2 linked regions of the Thiorhodovibrio winogradskyi genome follow. The main gene of each other region encodes a partner of the protein of the gene in region 2 in a complex. Links are inferred from orthologs where the notes say so. Each region holds a gene or a part of one and is shown on either strand. Other genes may lie near its edges.

Evidence for each region.
Region 1: the proteins of Thiowin_RS04725 (region 2) and smc are in contact, whole or in part, in a crystal structure (PDB 3ZGX), measured with the Bacillus subtilis proteins. The link is inferred for Thiorhodovibrio winogradskyi from one-to-one orthologs.

Annotation. Positions count from the first base shown.
Region 1 is NZ_CP121472.1:4,728,400-4,744,866, forward strand. What follows is about bases 6,808-10,823. They hold smc (chromosome segregation protein SMC), read left to right. Parts: upstream 6,808-7,119; coding sequence 7,120-10,623; downstream 10,624-10,823. Other genes in these bases: queF (preQ(1) synthase), read right to left, coding at 6,808-6,846; Thiowin_RS21800 (cell division protein ZipA), read left to right, coding at 10,697-10,823. Also shown: Thiowin_RS21755 (multiheme c-type cytochrome), read right to left, coding at 1-215; Thiowin_RS21760 (multiheme c-type cytochrome), read left to right, coding at 657-1,991; cobT (nicotinate-nucleotide--dimethylbenzimidazole phosphoribosyltransferase), read left to right, coding at 2,269-3,330; Thiowin_RS21770 (cysteine-rich small domain-containing protein), read left to right, coding at 3,323-3,694; Thiowin_RS21775 (NAD-dependent epimerase), read right to left, coding at 3,738-4,745; Thiowin_RS21785 (FGGY-family carbohydrate kinase), read right to left, coding at 5,165-6,460; more of queF, read right to left, coding at 6,457-6,807; more of Thiowin_RS21800, read left to right, coding at 10,824-11,566; NAD-dependent DNA ligase LigA, read left to right, coding at 11,563-13,617; Thiowin_RS21810 (segregation and condensation protein A), read left to right, coding at 13,769-14,050; pufA (light-harvesting antenna LH1, alpha subunit), read right to left, coding at 14,345-14,488; pufB (light-harvesting antenna LH1, beta subunit), read right to left, coding at 14,552-14,692; pufA (light-harvesting antenna LH1, alpha subunit), read right to left, coding at 14,873-15,106; pufB (light-harvesting antenna LH1, beta subunit), read right to left, coding at 15,204-15,344; photosynthetic reaction center cytochrome PufC, read right to left, coding at 15,436-16,467. UniProt on the Bacillus subtilis protein: Required for chromosome condensation and partitioning.
Region 2 is NZ_CP121472.1:1,059,643-1,064,748, reverse strand. The notes cover bases 1-2,756. They hold Thiowin_RS04725 (segregation and condensation protein A), read right to left. Parts: upstream 1,927-2,756; coding sequence 1,075-1,926; downstream 1-1,074. Other genes in these bases: Thiowin_RS04720 (tryptophan--tRNA ligase), read right to left, coding at 1,937-2,756; scpB (SMC-Scp complex subunit ScpB), read right to left, coding at 299-1,054; rluB (23S rRNA pseudouridine(2605) synthase RluB), read right to left, coding at 1-302. Also shown: more of Thiowin_RS04720, read right to left, coding at 2,757-3,112; Thiowin_RS04715 (site-2 protease family protein), read right to left, coding at 3,236-3,925; Thiowin_RS04705 (DNA polymerase III subunit chi), read right to left, coding at 4,392-4,823; Thiowin_RS04700 (leucyl aminopeptidase), read right to left, coding at 4,863-5,106. UniProt on the Bacillus subtilis protein: Participates in chromosomal partition during cell division. May act via the formation of a condensin-like complex containing Smc and ScpB that pull DNA away from mid-cell into both cell halves.

The sequences.
Region 1 (16,467 bases), 3.7 Mb from region 2 along the record:
CTGTCAGCCTGATGGCAATCCAAACAGTTGACCCCCGCGCGCTGGTGAGCACTCTCACGCCACTGCTCGGCAAGTCCAGGCGAGGCCTTGGCGTGACAACTGACGCAGTTCTCGCCCTCGGGATGACCCCAATGACTGGGGTCCAATTCGACCTTGGCCGCCTGAGCCAAGGCACCCGTCACGCATAAGACCAACAACAGAATCGGATGCTTCATGAGCGCACCTTACAAATTACCGGATGAACATCAATGTATTGTGAGCTTGGCTGCAGCAGAAAATTTTCCAAAGGGATCCGCGTATCCGCGACCGCCCGCGGTGGGAGCCGGAACGATACGCATCTCTGGCAATGATGAGCAGGCGCTGAAATGAAGAATGCTTCAAATCAAGACCATCCCGCTGTGGAATGCATTAATTAGAATATTCTAATTTAAGAAAATTAAGCGCTAATCATATTGCGCAGGCGACCGGTTTCCTCTCTGATGACAGCCCGCATGATTACAACAAGAAGCGGCGTGGCTGGCAATCTGGTTTATTGACCTGCGCCATGTTTCACGGCACCATTGCTGTGTCATTATGCGATGGCTCAACCGAATTTATTTCGGTCACAGTGCTTCTCCAAATTACAGCCGGTAAAGAGACCACCGGGAGGATGGCCCATGATTCCAAATCAACTTCAATCCCGCACAATACGCGCGGTTATCGTGGCGGCTGCCTTCGTGGCATGCGCCAGCCTGAGCGCCCGTCTAGTGGCGGAAGAAGACTCCAATGGCGCGGAAAATATTCATCACGTGTCTTCCGAGGTATGCGCCAATTGCCATCAGGACATCTATAAACAATGGCAAGGTTCAATGCATGCCAATAGCACGGCATTGACTGATCCTATTCACGGCACTTTCTATAAACAGGAAGCCGGCGACCCCACCGAGGAAGGCGTTCTGCATAAAGCGTCGGGCAAATACCCTATCTGCCTGCAATGTCACGCACCCAATGCCGCGCTTGATAAGACCACCAAGCTTGACGCCAAACCTGCTTATCTAGAAGGTGTGAATTGCGTTGCCTGTCACACCCTTGCCAGTTATAAAGGGATCGAGGGTCCGGACGGCAAACTGCGACTGGGCGTGCAGTCCTATGAAGTCGCGGATGTACTGCAGGGACCATCGGGCATGAATAACAGGCTTGCCGAACTGGCCAGCAGTGGAGATGACCTTTTCGGCGGCGCTGGTGTTGGCGCTGCTGACTCGCAAAAGCCCAACCCGCATTTGGGTGAACCGGTGGAATTCGAGGGCAAGGAGATCCCGGCCCTGCCCATGGCCGGCAATCCCAAGCTGATGAAAAGCTCTGACTCCTGCATGGGCTGCCATGATCAGCGTAATAATCCCCATGGCGTGCCTCTGTGCCAGACCGGCAATGAGTACCGGCAGAGTGACTCCGAGGTCAACTGCATCGCTTGCCACATGCCCATTGCCGACGGCCTGGCAAATCACGCCATGGGTGGTGGCCATGATCCAGCCATGCTCAAGCGCGCACTGATTTTCGATATTGACACCGAAACCGAGGGCGACAACCTCAAGACGACCGTTTTTATCAAGAATCAATTGCCGCATTCCATGCCCACTGGCGCACCTTTCCGTAACGTCTACCTCAAGCTGACGGCTTATGATGACAGTGGCGCGGTGGTATGGGAAAACGCCGAAGAACACCCCGGCAAGGATGACCCCCAGGCGTACTTCTCCTACTCGATGCAGGACGATGAAGGCATGCCCGCCATGCCCCCGGTCGCCACCAAGCCTGGTGACGACACACGGCTCGCACCACACGAAGAGCGCACACTGGTCTACGAGATCCCCGCCACGACCGTCGCCCTGGTGCGGGGCGAGCTCTACTACAATCTGCTCTGGCCAGTCCTGGTTGAGAAATTCACCCACCTACCCAAGGAACTGACCGACCCGGTCCTGATCGCCGTGGCCGAAAACCCGATCAGCGAGGACTAGCCCCAACCCAACGCCCGGCCCTGCCGGGCGTTCTTTTGTGGGCATGCTCTCATCACCGCTTGCCCTCGCCTTCCTGCCGCTTCTGGATGTGATTGACGGTCATCTGCTGCCAAGACAGCCGTCATTGGTCCAGCACAAACAAGCCAAAGAACCGGCGCGCAGCGGCTTTTTTCATTGGGCCTGGCCGCACTTTAGGCGACAATAACCACCTCTGACAAACCTTCCGAGAGCTCACTGAACGAGGCCAATTTCCCTGAACACCCAAACCTCTCCCACCATCGAATGGCTCGGCATCGCCGCCGCCCAACCCAGCACCAAACACCGCGCAAACGCCGAGGCGCGCCAGGCCCAGCTCACCAAACCGGCAGGCTCTCTTGGCCGACTCGAGCCTCTTGCCTGCCAGCTTGCCGAACTCCAAGCACGCGAACGTCCACAAATCGAGCGCGTACAGATCGTCGTTTTCGCTGGCGATCATGGCATTGCCCGCGCTGGGGTGTCGGCCTTCCCACAAGAGGTCACCGCCGCCATGGTGCGCAACTTTGCCACCGGCGGGGCCGCCATTAGTGTACTGGCCAGGCAGCTTGGCGCGGACTTTGAAGTGGTGAACCTGGGCACTGTCATCGACCCCGGGCCTCTGCCCGGTGTGAAGGACTACCGCCTGGGCCCCGGCACCGCCAGTTTCGCTGACCGCCCGGCCATGACCGAGCATCAACTTGCCTGCGCGCTGGGAGCGGGCCGCCATGCGGTCGAACGCGCCCATCTGCAAGGATGCGAGTTGTTCATTGGCGGGGAAATGGGCATTGGCAACACCACCTCGGCCGCCGCCATCGCCTGCGCGCTGCTCGGGCAGGCAGCAGAGGTACTGGCAGGCCCGGGCACTGGACTGGACGTGGCCGGGGTTGCCAGAAAAACCGCCATTATTGCCTCCGCGCTGCGCCAGCACCGGCAAGCTTGCGCATCCCCGCTTGACACCCTGCGCTGCCTGGGCGGCTTTGAGATCGCGGCGCTGGCAGGCGCCTATGTCGCCTGCGCGCAGATCGGGCTGCCGGTGCTGATCGACGGCTTCATCAGCAGCGCTGCCGCCCTGACCGCCGCGCGCCTGTGCCCAGGCGCGGAAAAGTGGTTCCTCTTCGCCCACACCTCGGCCGAGCCGGGGCATCGCCTCATGCTAAACGCCTTGCGCGCTCAACCCTTGTTGGACATTGGCATGCGCCTGGGTGAAGGCAGCGGCGCGGCAATGGCAGTCCCCCTGCTGCGCATGGCCTGCGCGCTGCATAATGACATGGCCACCTTCGCCGAGGCGGAAGTGGCTAGCGGCCGTCAGCCGGCGGATGGCTGAGGCGAATATTGTGGCGGATGATCAGCCACCGCCCCCGGAAGCAAGGGCGTTTAAAGGCTTCACCCACAGGGCCTGCGAGTATTATCCCTGCCACCATGGGGTGCGCCGCGCCTTCAATTGCCTGTTCTGCTACTGCCCATTGATCGAGCGGGAATGCCCAGGTCCCTACCGGCTCTTCACCGATATGCGCGGCACGACACGCAAGGATTGCTCGGCCTGCCGGCTAGCCCACGATGGTATTCATCCATCCTGGGCTTTCATTCAGCGCTGGCTCGACGCTCCACCCTTTCGCGGTCAGCCACAATCGCGCGCGCGGATTCGTGCGCTGTCACAGGCCCTCCGGCAAAAACCGCGCACCCTTTGACTGGCGCACGCATCGCCAAGGCAGGCCGGCCGCACCCGAGGTATCAGACGCCAAAATACTCCCGATACCAGGCAACGAAACGTCCGACACCCTCTTCCACCGTGGTTCGCGGCTGGTAACCGGTGTCTTCGACCAACTCGGTCACATCGGCATAGGTATCTGGCACATCGCCCGGCTGCAGGGGCAGCAGATTCATGCGCGCCTTGCACCCCAGTGCCTGTTCCAGCACCTCGATATAGCGCAGCAGCTCCACCGGCTGGCTATTGCCGATGTTATACAGCCGATAAGGCGCCAGACTGGTGGCGGAATCCGGGCTTGCACCGTCCCAGTTGGGGTTCGGCTCCGGCAGGCGATCAAGCACCCGGATCACGCCTTCGACAATATCATCGATGTAGGTGAAATCCCGCCGGTGATGCCCGTGATTGAAGACATCAATGGGCTCATCCGCCAGAATCGCCCGCGTGAACTTAAACAGCGCCATGTCCGGCCGACCCCAGGGACCATAAACGGTAAAAAACCGCAGCCCGATGGTTGGCAACTGATACAAATGGCTGTAGGTATGAGCCATTAATTCATTGGCCTTCTTGCTCGCGGCATAGAGACTCAGCGGATGGTCGACATTGTCATGCACCGAGAAGGGCATGCGGGTATTGGCGCCATAGACCGAACTGCTGGAGGCATAGACCAGGTGCTCCACACCGTTGTGGCGGCAGCCCTCGAGCACATTGGCAAAGCCCAGCAGATTGCTGTCGACATAGGCCAGCGGATTATCAATTGAATAACGCACCCCGGCCTGGGCAGCAAGGTTCACCACCCGTTGCGGCCGGTGCTCGGCGAAAGCCTCGGCCATGCCAGCACGGTTTTCCAGATCAAGCCGCAGGTCGGTAAAGCCCGCATGCGCACTCAGGCGTTCCAGCCGGGCGTGCTTGAGCGCCGGATCATAGTAGTCATTCAGATTATCGATACCGACAACCTCGTCGCCGCGCTCCAGCAGCCGCAAACCCAAAGCGGCACCGATAAAGCCGGCCGCACCTGTAATCAAAACTTTCATGACTGACTTTTCCTGTTAATACGGGAGTACTTAGGGCACGAGCTGGGGCACGAATTAATAACGCGAGGCCGCCCCAATCCGACGCTCATGAATCCATTGGCATGGGGAACCAATCTTCGTCAAGAATCGTGCGCTTCCAACTCGGAGTCCGCCGCTCACATTGATAGGCCCATTTCAGCAGATGGGCCAGTAATACCGCCATCCGGCTAGCCAGTTCACGTTGTTCGCTTTTTCCCACGTCCTCGATTTCCTCGACCAGATGGGCAATGTCCAGTTGATCAAAACGTCTTGAGCGCAATAGTCCAGCCTGTTCATTCGCCCAAGCGATAATGTCAGCTTCGCAGGCGTGCATCAGTCAGCCTAGCCTCCTTTTGGTGCCATTTTTGTTGTCAGGCATTCACAACAAAGCGCTCTTCGAATCAACCCGATTGGTCTTGTCGCAGCGCCAATCGCGCCGCGCCATAGGCGGCCTGCTGTTGCGCGGCCACCTCCACCGGCACGCCGAGCAGGCGCTCGCGGATTTGCGTCCAGACGACATTGCGCGCACCGCCGCCGATGGTGAGCACTCGCCGCGGCGCCGGCGCACCGAGTTGCCGCAGGCGCTGGTAGCCGGTCTGCTCGATGCGCGCGATGCCTTCGAGCAGGCCATGCAGGAATCGCACATCCGCTGCCGGACGTGGCTGCATGCGCGGCACCAGCCTTGGATCATTGATCGGAAAGCGCTCACCGATGCCGGGCAGGGGGTAATAGTCGAGACCGCTGTCGCGGGTTGGGTCAATCCGGGCACTCAGCGCCTTAAGCACCTTGGGCTCGAAAAACTGCCGCAGCACGGCGCCTCCACTGTTGGAAGCGCCACCCAGCAGCCAGTCCGCGCCGAGGCGATGACTATAGACGCCGAACTCGGGCGCGGTCACTGGCGCCGCGGCGACCATCTTGAGCACCAATGTGCTGCCCAGGCTGGTCACCGCATCGCCTGACTGCAGCGCACCCGTGGCCAGCACCGCGGCGGTACTGTCGGTGGTGCCGGCGAGAATGCGCAGATCGGCGGGAAGGCCCGTCGCGGCGGCCACCTCGGGCGCGACCGGGCCAAGATCGGTGCCGGGCGCGAACACTTCAGGCAGACAGACCGGGGCCAGGCCGAGTTCATCCAGCCAGTCCGGCCAGCGCTGGGTGAGCGGATCAAACCCCATTTTCAGGCTATTGTTCCAGTCGCTGATGCCAAAGCATCCGCTCAGGCAGCCGCTCAGCCAGTCGGCCTGATGCAGCGCCAGGGTCGGCGCGCTTGGTTGGTGGCGAGCACGCAGCCACAAGAGCTTGGCGAGACTGGAACTGGCCCCGCGCGCCGGTGAGTCCGGCGGTGCGATAGGCTCGATGTCCGCCGCCTGGGTTCGCGCGCGGCTGTCGTCATACATGAGCGCCGGGCCGAGTGGCTGCCCCTGAGGATCACACAGCAGCACAGTCGCCGAGGTGGCATCCAGGCACAGGGCGCGGGGATGCAGGCCGCCGCACTGGCGCATCAGCGCGGACAGCACCTGTTGAACCGCCCGCCACCAATCCTGGGGATGCTGCTCGGCGCAGCCCGCGCCAACGCGCACGGAAGGCGGCAACTCGGCCTGAGCCTCGGCAAGCACGCCACCCGCGTCATCAACCGCCAGCGCCCGGCAGCCCGAGGTGCCAACATCCAGGCCGATGACATTGGCGCCAGACAGGCTCACGGCAAGCGCACCGGCTCCGGCGGCGTCCAGTCGGGCGCGCGATGCTCGGCCACCACCGTGGTATAGATGCCACCGCGGACGTTGAACTCGGCGGTCAGGCGCATGAAACGCGGGGCAATGGCGGCGACCAGATCCGTCAAAATGTGATTGGTCACCGCCTCATGGAAGTGGCCCTGATCGCGAAAGGACCAGACATACAGCTTAAGCGACTTCAGCTCCACGCAGAGCGCCTCTGGCACATAGTCGATCATCAACTCGGCAAAATCCGGCTGCCCGGTCTTGGGGCACAGACAGGTGAACTCAGGCACCTGAATGCGAATACTATAATCCCGCTCCGGCTGCGGATTAGGGAAGGTTTCGAGCCTTTTGCTTGGTTCGCTTGGCATCTGAATTATCCTCGGAATGTATTGAGCCAGTGGGAACGGCTCTCATCAAGATCTGGATCACCGCGGATCGCCTTGTTTGAATCGCGGTCATCATGGACATGCCAAGGCCGCGATCCCAGATCACCCATCAGCCTGCATTTTAGCGCGTCACCTGCGCGAGCGTGCGCTCAGGCGTTTTGCCGCCGCTGCGTGGTTCCAGCGCCAGCAACCCGCGTATTGGGGCGCGTTTTCAAGTATCCTCTCGCATTGGCCCTTGCTTGACCACCCAACCTCATGCGGCTCGAAAAGATCAAAATCGCCGGTTTCAAGTCCTTTGTCGACCCCACCACTGTGCCTTTTCCGAGCAATTTGGTCGGCATTGTGGGGCCAAACGGCTGCGGCAAGTCGAATGTGATCGACGCGGTGCGCTGGGTGATGGGCGAGAGCTCGGCCAAGATGCTGCGCGGGGAGTCCATGGCCGATGTGATTTTCAATGGCTCGACCGGGCGCAAGCCGGTGGGCATGGCGACCATTGAGTTGCTATTCGACAACAGCGACGGCGGCGCGGGCGGGGCCTTCGCCGCCTTCGGGCAGATTTCGGTCAAGCGCCAGGTGTCGCGCGATGGTCAGTCGAGCTATTTCCTGAACGGCTCGCGCTGCCGCCGGCGCGATATTCAGGATCTTTTTCTTGGCACGGGGCTTGGGCCGCGCAGTTATTCCATTATCGAACAGGGCATGATCTCGCGCTTCATCGAGGCGCGCCCGGAAGAGCTGCGGCTGTTTATCGAGGAAGCCGCTGGTATTTCCAAATACAAGGAGCGCCGGCGCGAGACCGAGAACCGCATGCGCCACACACGCGAGAACCTTGAGCGACTCGAGGACGTGCGCGATGAGGTGTCCAAGCAATTGCAGCATCTTGAGCGCCAGGCGGCCACGGCGGAGAAGTATCGCCAGCTCAAGGCGCTGGAGGAGACACTCAAGGCCCAGCTTGCCGCCCTGCATTGGCGCGATCTCGACACCGACATCAACACCCGCGAGCGCGCCCTGGCCGCCGCCGAGAACGCGCTCGAGGCCAACCGTGCCCAGCAGCGCGCCTGCGAGGCCGAGATCGAACGCCTGCGCGCCGCCCATGCCGATGCCTCCGAGCAGTTCAACCAGGTGCAGGGCCAATATTATGCCGTGGGCTCGGAGATCGCCCGGCTGGAGCAGGCCATCAGCTTCGCGCGCGAGCGCCGCGGCCGTCAGCAAACCGAGCTGGCGCGCGTCGAGCAGGAACTGACCGACGCCCAGCAGCTCGGCACGCGCGACCGCGATCGTCTCGCCGAACTCGACGCCGAGCTAACGCGCGATCAACCCGAGCTGGAACGTGCCCGCGAGCAGCTTGAAGGGCTGAGCGAGCAACTTGAACAAGCACAAGAGGTGCTCGATCGCATCCAGCGGCAATGGGATGACTGGCAAACGCGCGTCAGCGAGCCGGCGCAGCAGGCGCAGCTCGAGCGCGGGCGCATCAATCAGATCGAACAACGCCTGAACCAGGATCAGCAGCGCGCCGAGCGCTTGCAGCAAGAGTTGACGCGCCTGGACACGGCGGAGCTGCAAACCCGACTTGAACGTCTGGCCGAGCGCACCGAAGGGCTGGATGAGCGCATCAGCCTGGCCGCCGACACACAGACCCGCGCCAGCGAGCAATTGCGCGACGCCGACGAAGAGCGCCGCGCCCTGGCCGGCCGCCTGGATGCCGCGCGCACCGAACTGCAAAGCGCGCGCGGTCGCCAGTCCTCGCTCGAGGCCCTGCAGGAAAGCGCCCTGGCCAATGACGATGAGGTTCGCGCCAATTGGCTGGATCAACAGGGCCTGCTCGACGCGCCGCGCCTGATCGATCTGCTGGAAGTCGCCAGCGGCTGGGAGAACGCGGTCGAGGCCGCGCTCGGCCAGGCCCTGGGCGCTATCGGCAGCGAGGCTTTCGCGCAGCACGCCGAACTGGCCGGCGGAACTGGCCTGATGCTGTTCGACCGCACAGCGTGCGCATCGAGCGCGCCCGCCGCGAGCGATCGCCTGCTCGCGCGCATCACCAGCGACTGGCCGCTCGAGGGACTCCTCGGCCAGTATCTGTGCGCCGAGGATCTCCCCGCGGCCCTGGCCCGGCGCGAACAACTCGCCCCGGGGGAATGCCTGGTCACCCGCGACGGCACCCTGGTTGGGCGCGACTGGCTGCATGGCACGGCACCCGATGGCCCCGGCCTGGCCGGCAGCCTGGTGCGCGCCGAGGAGCTGAAAAGCCTGCAGGCCCAGACCGAGGAACTCGAGGAGGTCATCGCCGTGATGGCCGAACAGCAAAGCACCTTGGCCGAGGGGCGCGCGCAGCTTGAGCGCGAGCGCGAGGCGGCCATGAACAGCGTCACCCAGCTCAGCCGCGAACGCGCCGCCATGGACGCCGAGATCGGCGCCGGACGCGCGCGCCTGGAGCACCTGCGCGAACGTGGCGAAGCGCTGCAAAGCGAGCTGGCCGAGCTGGCCGAGACGCGCGCAACCGGGCTTGAAGACCTGGAAGAAACGCGCGAGCGCCTGAACCTCGCACTCGAGGCCAGCGAGCAGGTCGCCGCCGAGCGTGATCAGTGCGGACGCGAACGCGAGCGCCTGCGCGCCGCCCTGACCAGCGTGCGCGCCGAGGAACAGCAGGCGCGCAACCGGGTTGCCGAACTGACGCTCAGCATCGAAACCCGCCGCGCCTCGCGCGAGGCCACCCAGGCCAACCTGGAGCGCGCCGAGCAGCAGCTCAGCCAACTCGGGCACAGGCGTGATGAACTGCGCGCGGAACTCGAAGCCGCCGCCGAACCCGAGACCGAAGCACGGGAACAGCTCGACACTCAGCTTGAGCGGCGCCTGGAGGTGGAAGAGGCACTCAGCACCGCGCGCACCCAGATGGAAGAACTCAACACCGAGGTCAGGGAGCAGGAGCAGGAGCGCCATCGCCTGGAGCAGGCCAATGCAACGGCCCAGGCCGACCTGGCCGAGCGCCGGGTGCAGTTACAGGAGCGCCTGGTGCGCCGGCGCACCTTCGAGGAACAGCTCGCCAGCGACGGCAAGGAGCCGCGCGCCCTGCTCCAGGGGCTGGAGACCGGCGCCACGGCCGAGGTCTGGCAGCAGCGCCTGAGCGAGATCGGCGGCAAAATCTCGCGCCTGGGCAACATCAACCTGGCCGCCATCGATGAGTTTCAGGAGCAATCCGAGCGCATGCGCTACCTTGAGGACCAGCGCCAGGACATTCAGTCCTCGCTCGACACCCTCGAGAGCGCAATTCGCAAAATCGACCGCGAGACCCGCACCCGCTTCAAGGAGACCTACGACCGCGTCAATTCAGGCTTGCAAGCGCTGTTTCCGCGCCTGTTCGGCGGCGGCAACGCCTATCTGGAACTCACCGACGACGACCTGCTCGAAACCGGCGTCACCATCATGGCGCGCCCCCCTGGCAAGCGCAACGCCAGTATTCATTTGCTCTCCGGCGGCGAGAAGGCACTCACCGCCGTGGCCCTGGTGTTCGCCATCTTCGAACTCAACCCGGCGCCCTTCTGCCTGCTCGACGAGGTCGACGCGCCGCTCGATGATGCCAACGTTAACCGCTTCTGCCAGCTGGTGCGGGAAATGTCCGCGCGCACCCAGTTTATTTTCATTAGCCACAACAAGGTCACCATGGAGATCGCCGATCAGCTCATTGGCGTGACCATGCACGAGCCCGGCGTCTCGCGCCTGGTTTCAGTCGACATCGAGGATGCCGCGCGTTTGGCGGGAGCGGCCTGAGCACATCTGCAATTTCCCCTGTGATTGGTATACTCAGGGGTCAGAACCGGACAACACGGGATTCAAGGCTTCGATGGACGCCACCACACTGCGCATCATTCTGCTGATTGTCGGCATTGCTTTCCTGGTCGCGCTCTATATGTGGGAGCGCCACCGCAAGTTGCGTTCTGACGCCGGGCGCTTGAATGGTGCCTCGCCCAAGGTCAGGGCAAGAGAAAAACGCGAGCCCAACCTTGGCATCGGGGACGGCGAGGAGGAAGGCGACTGGCAGCCCGGGCAAGAGGCATCCGACCGGGGCGACCCTGACGACACCCCGGGCGAGGGTGATTATTCGGCCGCCACCAACGCACGCAATCCCGCCGCCACAGGCAACAACGAGAATCACGAATACCAGGAAGCTCGCACCGGGGAACTGGACCCGGCGGATATTGCTGGCATTGTCACCAATACTGAAAAGGGCCCCATCATCCAGGTCTTTGTAGTGGCGCGCGAGGGCAGTCTCTCGGGCCGCGACATTCTTGCCGCCGCCAGTCGGCATTTTCTGGTCGCCGGGAGCAAGGATATTTTTCATCGAATTGCTGACGAACCGGGGCAAACCCGTACCCTTTTTAGCATGGCCAACCTGGTTCAGCCCGGCAACTTCCCCCTCTATCCCGACCAGGACGAGGCAATGGCAGCGTTCGAGACGCGTGGCCTCGCGCTCTTTTGCCAAATGCACGGCAAGTATCAAGACATCGAGGCGCTGGATGCCATGCTGACCACGGCCAAATCCCTGGCGCGCGAGTTGACCGCCGAGGTCGAGGACGCACGGCATCGGCCGATCAGCGTCAGGCGCATTGAGAGCCTGCGCAATGCCGTGATTGACTATGCCGCCCCGCACTCCAAGGCAACTAGAGCCGATGCTGACTCCGATAAGGGTCAGAACGACCACACCGACTCATGAAAGAGACAAGCCCGACGAAGCCAGGCGAAGCACACGCAAAAGAACTCCATCGCCTACTCGAGCAACATAATTATCGCTACTTCGTCCTGGATGACCCGGAGATTCCGGACGCTGAATTCGACGCCCTGCTGCGCGAACTCCAGCAAATCGAGGAACAGCATCCCGAACTGCGCACGCCAGATTCGCCTACCCAGCGGGTTGGCGCACCACCGGCCGAGCGCTTCGCCCCGGCGGAGCATCTGGCGCCCATGCTCTCGCTCGGCAACGCCCGCACCCCTGATGATCTGCGCGACTTCGACCAGCGCATTCGGCGCGAACTCGGCCTTGAGCAAGTGCGCTATGTCGCCGAGCCCAAGCTTGACGGCCTGGCCATCAGCTTGCTTTATGAAGACGGCCTGCTGACTCGGGCCGCCACCCGGGGTGATGGGCGCACCGGCGAGGAGGTCACCGCGCAGGTCCGCACCATTGGTGCCGTCCCTCTGCGACTGCGCGGCACAGACTGGCCGCGACGGCTCGAGGTACGCGGTGAGGTGTATTTGCCCCTTGCCGGCTTCGAGGCACTCAAGCAACGCATGCTCGATCAGGGACAAACGCCCTTCAAAAACCCGCGCAATGCCGCGGCGGGGAGCCTGCGCCAACTCGATCCGTGCATCACCGCCAGCCGACCGCTGACCATGTTCTGCCATGGCTTCGGCGCTGTCGATGGGGGCGATCTTGGCGCCACCCAGAGCGCCGCGCTCGCCCGCCTGCGTGATTTTGGGCTGCGAGTCTGCCCGGAGTCGACCTGCGTCACCGGCGCCGAGGGTTGCATTGACTACCAGGGGGCCATGGCCGCGCGACGCGATGCACTCGATTACGAAATCGATGGGGTAGTGTTCAAGGTGGATGACCTGGCAGCCCAGCGACGGCTCGGCTTTCGCGCGCGCGATCCAATCTGGGCAATCGCCTTCAAATACCCGCCACGCGAAGAGCAAACCAAAGTGAGAGCGGTGGAATTTCAGGTCGGACGCACTGGTGCTGTCACCCCAGTGGCGCGGCTCGAGCCCGTGGATGTCGCTGGGGTCACCGTCTCCAACGCCACCCTGCATAATATCGATGAAGTCCACCGCAAGGACGTGCGCGCCGGCGATACCGTGATCGTGCGGCGTGCCGGTGACGTCATCCCTGAAGTCGTCGGCGTGGTCACCGCCCTGCGCCCGCCGGGAACCGAGCCGGTTGCCCTGCCATCGCACTGCCCGGTATGCGGCTCGGACGTCATCCGTGCGGAGGGCGAGGCGGTCGCCCGCTGCAGCGGCGGTCTGATCTGCTCCGCCCAACGCAAAGAGGCGCTCAAGCATTTTGCCTCGCGCCGCGCGCTCGATATCGACGGACTTGGCGACAAACTGATTGAACAACTCATTGAGCAGGATCTGGTTAAAACCCCAGCCGATCTCTTCGCGCTCAGCCCGGAGCAACTATCAAATCTTCCGCGCATGGGCGAGAAATCAGCAAAGAATCTCGTCGCCAAGCTCGACCAGAGCCGCGAGACAACCCTGGCCAGATTCATCCACGCGCTTGGTATTCGCGAAGTGGGGGAAACCATGGCCACAGCGCTAGCCATGCATTTTGGCGCACTCGAGCCCCTGATGGAGGCCGATGAAGAAGCCCTGATCGCCATTGACGGCGTGGGGCAGAGGGTCGCCCAGCATATTCGCGGCTTCTTCGCCCAGGAGCACAACCGAGAGGTGATCGCGCATTTGATCGACCCCGATGGCGCCAGACTGCACTGGCCCGATCCTCCTCGCCCAAACGCCCCCAAGGACTTACCCCTGACTGGCACAACCTTTGTCTTGACCGGCACCCTGACGCGTCCAAGAGATGACATGAAAGCAGAGTTGATTGCTCGCGGAGCCAAAGTCACGGGCGCCGTTTCATCCAACACTGACTATGTGGTCGCCGGCGAGAACCCCGGCAGCAAGGCGACCAAGGCCGCCCAGCTCGGCATCCCCGTTCTCGACGAAACCCAGCTGCGCTTACTGCTTGCCGACCCAGGTCCGAATGGCTTGCCATAATGGGCGAACTCTTCCTTGCCGAGTACCGTCCCGCCGAGCACCGCGTGGTTAGGCTCCCCTTTCGCAACGGCCAACTAGCCCCAATTCTTGCTCAACAGACGCTAACAATTCACTCTCATCATTCCCCACAATCCTCATAGGAGACTGCCGGATGCAGGACCTTAGCAAAGAACAGCAAATTTTGATCGCCATGCGCAAGACGCTGGCTGCCATCGTCAGGGACGTCACCCCGCCACCCGGCATGAAGCATCCACTCTCCGAGGGGACAATCGAGGACGTGCGTCAGTGTTTTGGACTCATTTCAGCGCGGGAAAAAGAACTGGCCGATATCGATGGCCGTGGCGGTGAGCGTCCTTACTACCCCGACCAGAAGCAACCGGCCCAAGTCATTTCAGTGGCCAACATCGGCAAGAAAACGTCCGATTTACATTGAATGACTCCACAGTGATGTTGATGCAGCTAAACAAAACCACCCGCGTGCTCCCTGTGGAAGTTCATCCTTGACAATTTGCCAAGCAGGACATGAGCAAGACCTAGTGGATTACCATTGTCCATACCAGAGCCAGAAAAAAAAAAATTGATCACCGCGATCTTTTGAGCAAAAAAAAAGCAGCGGGAACCGCTGCTTTTCGTCAATAAGACAGACTCGAGAGTCGAAGCTTTACCGAGCGCCGCGACATTCGCCTGTCATTCCCAATATGAGTCAGCCAGAAAAAGACCCGGGCTTTTACAAAGGTGGGATACCGTCGTTTAGCCAGTTAAGGTCTGTGCCGAGCAGAATAAAATGGATCAACAACCCAAGAAGAAATTGGGATGCGAAAATGGTGATGATCGCTCTGCGCGGGTCGATAATTTTCCAGATTTTATGCATGTCCAACTCCGATCAAAAGGACTGAAGCCTTCCTGAAACAGAACAGGAGGCCCTTCCCTTCGATTACAGCCAGGGACGATACATCCAGGCCAACAGATGTGCGACAACGACCAGACCGAAATAAGCGGTCATGCTGGACATGAAAATGCCGTGAAATTCTTTGGCCTCGCTCTCGCTCAGTCCCGTCATACTTTTTTCAGCCATTGCTATAGCCTCTAGTGTGTTCCTGACCTTACGGCCATCTCAGCGCTATCTTTTTTGAATGCCTGCAACTCCAGAATGGGCTGGGGCAGTGATCAAAAAAATCCTTTTGACCAACAGGCGCGGAGGCAGCAGAACCCAAGGCGCCCGGCTGCCACCGCTTACCTGTGAAGTCTAGCGCTATCAGTTGGTAGTGCGAGCCTCTGGCATCGCGGACATCTGGCCAGCAGGAGCTGCCCCAGCGCCCATGTAGGAAGTCGGAATGCCATCGTCCAACCAGTTCAGGTCGGAACCGAGCAGGATGAAATGGATCAGCAGACCCAGCACGAGTTGGAAGCCAGCGATAGCTACCAGAGTCCGGCGAGGATCAAAGAAGGTCCAGATTTTGTACATTCCGGTGAATTTGTCGTTACTCATGATCTTGTCTCCACATTTGGGTGCGGCGAATCCGGTGGGTTTGGATTTCAAAGCCGCGTAATATCACGTTTACTGTCAGCTGTCCGCTTTTCTGGCATTACAGCCAGGGACGATACATCCAAGCCAACAGATGAGCGACGACCACGAGACCAAAGTAGGCGGTCATGCTGGACATGAAGATACCGTGGAATTCTTTGGCTTCGCTGTCGGTCAAGCCAGTCATGCTCTTTTCAGCCATGGTGATTACCTCGTTGTTTCAGGTTTGGCCCAAAGGGCCTTTTCAGCCATCAATGAATTTCGGCGGTCCCTCGCCTCGATCAACCGAATCCTTAGCGTTCCGCGGGTGCCGGCGGAGCTGGCATGGGTGCGGGTTGATAACGCATCGGTGCTGGAACGTACTGCATAGGCGGTGCCGCGGTTTCGGCTGGAGCGGCTGCTTCCGTTTCGCCTTCAGCAGCCGGGGCCTCTGATGCCGCGGCAGATGCATCCGCAACCGGTGCTAGTTCAGCCTCAGCCGCGGGAGCTGCCTCTGCCGGTGCTGCCTCTGCCTCAGCCGCGGGAGCTGCCTCAGCCGGTGCTGCCTCTGCCTCAGCCGCGGGAACTGCCTCTGCCGGTGCTGCTTCAGCTTCAGCCGCGGGAGCTGCCTCAGCTGGTGCTGCTTCAGCTTCAGCCGCGGGAGCTACCTCAGCCGGTGCTGCTTCAGCTTCAGCCGCGGGAGCTACCTCAGCCGGTGCTGCTTCAGCTTCAGCCGCGGGAGCTACCTCAGCCGGTGCTGCTTCAGCTTCAGCTGCGGGAGCTGCCTCTGCTTCAGCCTCGGCAGCAGCAGGCACGCCTTCCTCAACCGGAGCTTCTTCGGCCGCCGCAGTCTCGTAGAGAGCAGGATAGGCCTTCGCCATGGGCGCTCCAAACAAGGGCTTGTAGACACCTTGGTGACAGGTCTTGCAGTTGACCTTAAAAGCGTCACCAAGAGGCCCCTTACGGGACTCTGGCAAAATCTCGCCAAGGGGCGCGACATAGTCATTGTTCATGTCGCGAACATTGCGGATTGCATACCAAGCGGTCGTCCGCTGTGGGGTGCTTTGATCCCAAGCGGTAAAGGACCGCGAGTTATGGCAATAGGTGCAGTTCACCCCAAGACCATCCATGAAGTGTCCCATCAGGCTGTAAGTCCATTCGGCCTGTTTGATCGATTTACGATTTCCCTGTGGCAGCACGGTTTGGCCAATGATGCGAATTTCTTCATCGCCCAGCAGGAAAGGTGTAAAGGGATCGAAGGGCATTGAGGTATAACCGACCGCGTATCCGATGGTGTTCTGCCCGGTTGGCGACACCATTGACGGATGATCCGGACCTGGATCCGA
Region 2 (5,106 bases):
TGCTGAAAAACCGTGGTGCGGCCCTCGGGGTCGCGCCGGGTGACCACCTCGCCCTCGGGCTTGTGATAAGCGATGATGCGCCGACGCTTGAAGGCGTCACGCCGCAGACGCACCGCGCGCCCATCAAGCAGCACCTTGTCACCCGCGACCACGCGATCGCCGAGTTTCGCCACACGTCCGTTAACGCGCACCCGCCCTGCCGCGATCCACTCCTCGATCCGCCGCCGCGAGCCCTGACCTGCCTCGGCCAGTGCCTTCTGCAGACGCACGCCCGCGAGTGGGTTGTGCTCATCGGCGCTCATGATGGGGATTCCTCGCTGTCGGTGGCCGGCTGCCCTAATGGCTCCCCAACTGCCTCATTATCTGGCCGCGGATCAGGGTGTGGCTGCTCGCTGGCGTCTGTCTGCTCGCCCGATTCGTGCACGCCGGAGTCCAGCTCAGGCGGCGCCAACTCGGCCAGGGACGGATGCTCGCGCAATAAATCGGCTGGCTCGCGCAGGGCGGCCAGTGGGGGTAATTCGTTCAGGGATTTCAAGCCGAAATAGTCCAGAAAGGTCTTGGTGGTGGTGTAGAGCGCCGGGCGTCCCGGCACATCACGATGACCGACCACCCGCACCCAGTCGCGCTCCTGCAGGGTGCGGATGATCTGGGTGCTGACCGAAACGCCGCGAATGTCCTCGATTTCTCCGCGCGTGATGGGCTGGCGGTAGGCGATGAGCGCCAGGGTCTCAAGCAGCGCGCGTGAGTAGCGCGAGGGTTTTTCATCCCACAGGCGCGCCACCCGTGGTGACACCTCGGCGCGTACCTGGATGCGATAACCACCAGCCACCTGCATCACCTCGATACCCCGTCCGTTGTAGTCCTGCTCCAGGGCCGCCAGTGCCGCGAGCACGGCATCACGCGGGGGCTGTTCGTCCTCGCCATAGAGGGATAACAGCCGCTCGACGCTGAGCGGACCGCCCGCCGCCAACAGCGCACCTTCAACAACTTGTTTTAGATCGGGTTCGTGCGCGCTTTTGCAACCAGGCTCGGGTGCGGTCTGGGGTTCAAGCACAAAATCAGGTTCCGCCACCTTCAGGCCACTCCCGGCTCGTCGGCCGCATCCCGGGTGCGAACATGAATGGATGCAAAGGGTTCGGCCTGCACCAATTCCAGCACAGCCGTCCTAATCAATTCCAGAATCGCCAGAAAGGTCACCACCACGCCTGGGCGGCCTTCGGTCACATCAAACAGCTCAACGAAAGGCGTGAAGCCCCGCCCATGCAGGCGCTCGAGCACCATGGTCATGCGCTCGCGCAAGGACAGTGACTCTTGCGACACCCGATGCGCGGCGGACAGATCCGCGCGCTCAAGCACGGCGCGCAGGGCTGCAAGGATCTCGGACAGGTCGACCTGGGGCGGGATGCGACGCAAGTAGACAGTCGGCACCTCAATCTGGGTCTGCAACCAGTCACGCTCCAGCCGCGGCAGCTCATCGAGCTTGCGCGCCGCTTGCTGGAAGCGTTCATACTCAAGTAGGCGGCGCACCAGCTCGGCGCGTGGGTCCTCGGCCTCCTCATCCTCGGTCGCGGGACGCGGCAGCAGCATGCGCGATTTGATTTCGCACAGGAGCGCGGCCATGACCAGATATTCGGCGGCCAGATCCAGGCGCATTTCTTTCATCAACTCGACATAATCCATGTACTGTCGGGTGATGTCGGCAATGGGGATATCGAGAATATCCAAATTCTGCCGTCTGATCAGATACAACAGCAGATCGAGCGGCCCTTCGAAGGTTTCCAAAAACACCTCGAGTGCATCTGGCGGAATAAAGAGATCCTGCGGCCACTCATTGAAGGGCTGACCATGCACCAGCGCCCGCAGTGACTCGCCGGGCAACGCGACATCGGGATCGGAATCAAGAATAACATCGGCAGCCGCGACCATCGGCGACGGGCTAGTTCTGCGTCAGCGACATGGCATGGCGCACCTCGGCCATGGTCTCGCGCGCCACATCGCGCGCATGATCGCAGCCATCGTTGAGGATGGAGCGCACCAGCTCGGGTTGATGCTCAAGCTCGCGCGCCTGCTGCTGTATTGGCTCCAGCTCGGCAAGCACCGCGTCGATGATGGGGCGCTTGCACTCGATACAACCAATACTGGCGGAACGACAGCCCTCCCGCACCCAGTCCCGACGCGCATCATCGGAGTAGACCTGATGAAACTGCCAGACTGGGCAAACATCCGGATCGCCCGGGTCGGTGCGGCGCACGCGCTGGGGATCGGTTGGCATGGTGCGCAGCTTTTTTTCGATCTCCGCCGGATCATCACGCAGGCCGATGGTATTACCATAGGACTTGGACATCTTCTGGCCATCGAGCCCTGGCATTTTTGATGCCTTGGTCAGCAGCGGCTTGGGCTCGGGCAAAATCACCCGCCCGCCACCCTCGAGATAGCCGAACAACCGCTCGCGATCACCCATGGTCAAATTCGCCTGGGTCTCGAGCAGGGCGCGGGCAACCCCGAGCGCCTCCTGATCGCCCTGCTCCTGGTAGCCACGGCGCAGGTCGCTGAACAGGCGCGCGTTCTTCTTACCCATTTTGCGCACGGCTTGTTCGGCCTGTTCCTCAAAATCCGGCTCGCGACCGTAAATGTGATTGAAGCGGCGGGCAATCTCGCGCGTCATCTCGACATGGGCGACCTGATCCTCGCCCACCGGCACCAGTCCGGCGCGGTACATCAGGATATCGGCGCTTTGCAGCAGCGGATAGCCGAGAAAGCCATAAGTGGCCAGGTCTTTTTCCTTGAGCTTCTCCTGCTGGTCCTTGTAGGTCGGCACCCGCTCAAGCCAACCAAGCGGCGTGATCATGGACAGCAGCAAATGCAACTCCGCATGCTCGGGTACCCGCGACTGCACGAACAGGGTGGCGGACCCGGCATTGATGCCCGCCGCCAGCCAGTCGATCACCATCTCCCAGGTCGCCTGGGGGATATTGCCTGGCTGCTCGTAGTCCGTGGTCAGGGCATGCCAGTCGGCGACAAAGAAGAAGCAGTCATACTCATGCTGCAATTCGAGCCAATTTTTCAGCACGCCATGATAATGCCCCAGATGCAGGCGGCCGGTCGGGCGCATTCCTGAGAGCACACGCGCATGCGCGGCGGATACCGAAGACAATGTTGCTATACCTCGTGGTGATGAAAAGTGCTCGGTTAAAGCCTATGGAGCCAAATCGGTATGGACTCAAATCGATAGGAATCAAAGCGGAAAGAGCTCGCGCACGATATCGGCGCCGGGCAGCACCGATAGCACGGCTGACACCGCTGGAAGCAGGATGAGACCGAGCGCGCCGGTGAAGAGCATGAAAATCAAAATCATCAAGCCAAAGGGCTCGAGCCGACTGTAGTAAAAGGATAGGCGCGGCGGCAGAGCGGCATTCAGCACCCGCCCGCCATCGAGCGGCAGCAGGGGGAAAAGATTCAACACCATTAGTAGCAAGTTAATCAGCACCCCAGCGGCGCCCATGTAGATCAGCGGCAGCGCGATCCACTGCGAGGTTGGCAATAAAAGGGCACCGAGTTTAATCATCAGCCCCCAGATCAGGGCCATCAGCAGATTGGCTGTTGGACCAGCCACGGCTACCAGCGCCATGTCCCGACGCGGATGATGCAAATTGCGCCAGTTGACCGGCACAGGCTTGGCCCAACCGAACAAAAAGGGCGTGCCCCCCAGCGAGGAGAGCAGAAAAATGCCCAGCGGCACCGCGATGGTTCCGACCGGATCGATATGCTTGATCGGATTGAAGGTCACCCGCCCCAGCATCAGCGCCGTCTTATCGCCACGCTTGCTGGCCACCCAGCCGTGTGCTGCCTCATGCACAGTGATGGCCAAGAGCATCGGCAAGGCCAGTACGGCAATCAAAGGAATCAGTTGGTTAAGGGTATCCATTCAATTCTTCAACAGTGAGGGGAGTCGGCCGATAAGCCGGGTTCTGTCGTGGACAATCATTCATCTGGGACAGACGTCACCGTCTGCCTCATGCGACCTACCCGGGAGCCCATGCGGGCCGCATGGCGCAATCAACTCATTGATGATCGCCTGCTCCTCTATTTGGTCTTGCTCCGGGTGGGGTTTACCCTGCCACTTCTGTTACCAGAAGCGCGGTGCGCTCTTACCGCACCATTTCACCCTTACCGCCCGCCGACCAGATGACTGGCGGCGGGGTTGGCGGTATCTTTTCTGTGGCACTTTCCGTAGGCTCGCGCCCCCCAGGCGTTACCTGGCACCCTGCCCCGCGGAGCCCGGACTTTCCTCCCCCCGGCACCTTGCGAACAAGGCCCGAACAGCGATTGTCTGGCCGACTCCCACGCGCAGTCTAACCAGCCTGATCGCGGGCGCCAAGCGCCGCGCCGACTTAACCGCCAATGCGATGATGCTCAAGGCGAACGGACTGCTGTTTATACCAGGCCCAACGCTGCCGGCCAGCGGTCAAGACCCGCGGAGCTTGATCGATCAGCTCGCAGACCCGCTGGAAGCGCGAGAAGAAATCCGGCACCTCTTGCGCCAGATTGATCAGCACCTGATTCTCCACCACTGGCTCACCGTTCGGGCTGATCAGCACCGGCGTCCATTCAGCATCGACCTGACCGACTAGTCCATGCGGCACAAAAGCCTCGTCGCGAAAGGTCCACAGCAGCCGGTCAAGCGCCCGCGCTTGCGCGATATCTGGGCAGTGGACCAAGACGCGCAGCCCTTGGGTGCGGATTTTTTCAATGAGTCGGCAGGCAAAATCAAAGCGGTTGCCGCGAAAACTGGGCTCTAGGCTGTAGAAATCGACGCGCGTCATCGCATGTCCCTTGCCACCATGCCGGAGCCGGTCCGCTCGCTAGTGCACCAGCCCGGCCCGGCGGATCAGATACTCCAACAACAAGGGCACAGGGCGACCGGTCGCGCCCTTTTCCTTGCCGGTGATCCAGGCCGTACCGGCAATGTCGAGATGCGCCCAGGTAAAGTTGTTGGTGAACTTGGCCAAGAAGGCCGCCGCGGTGATGGCGCCACCATCGCGCCCGCCGATATTAGCCATGTCGGCAAAGTTGCTGTCGAGCTGGCTGTCGTAATCCTTCCACAGG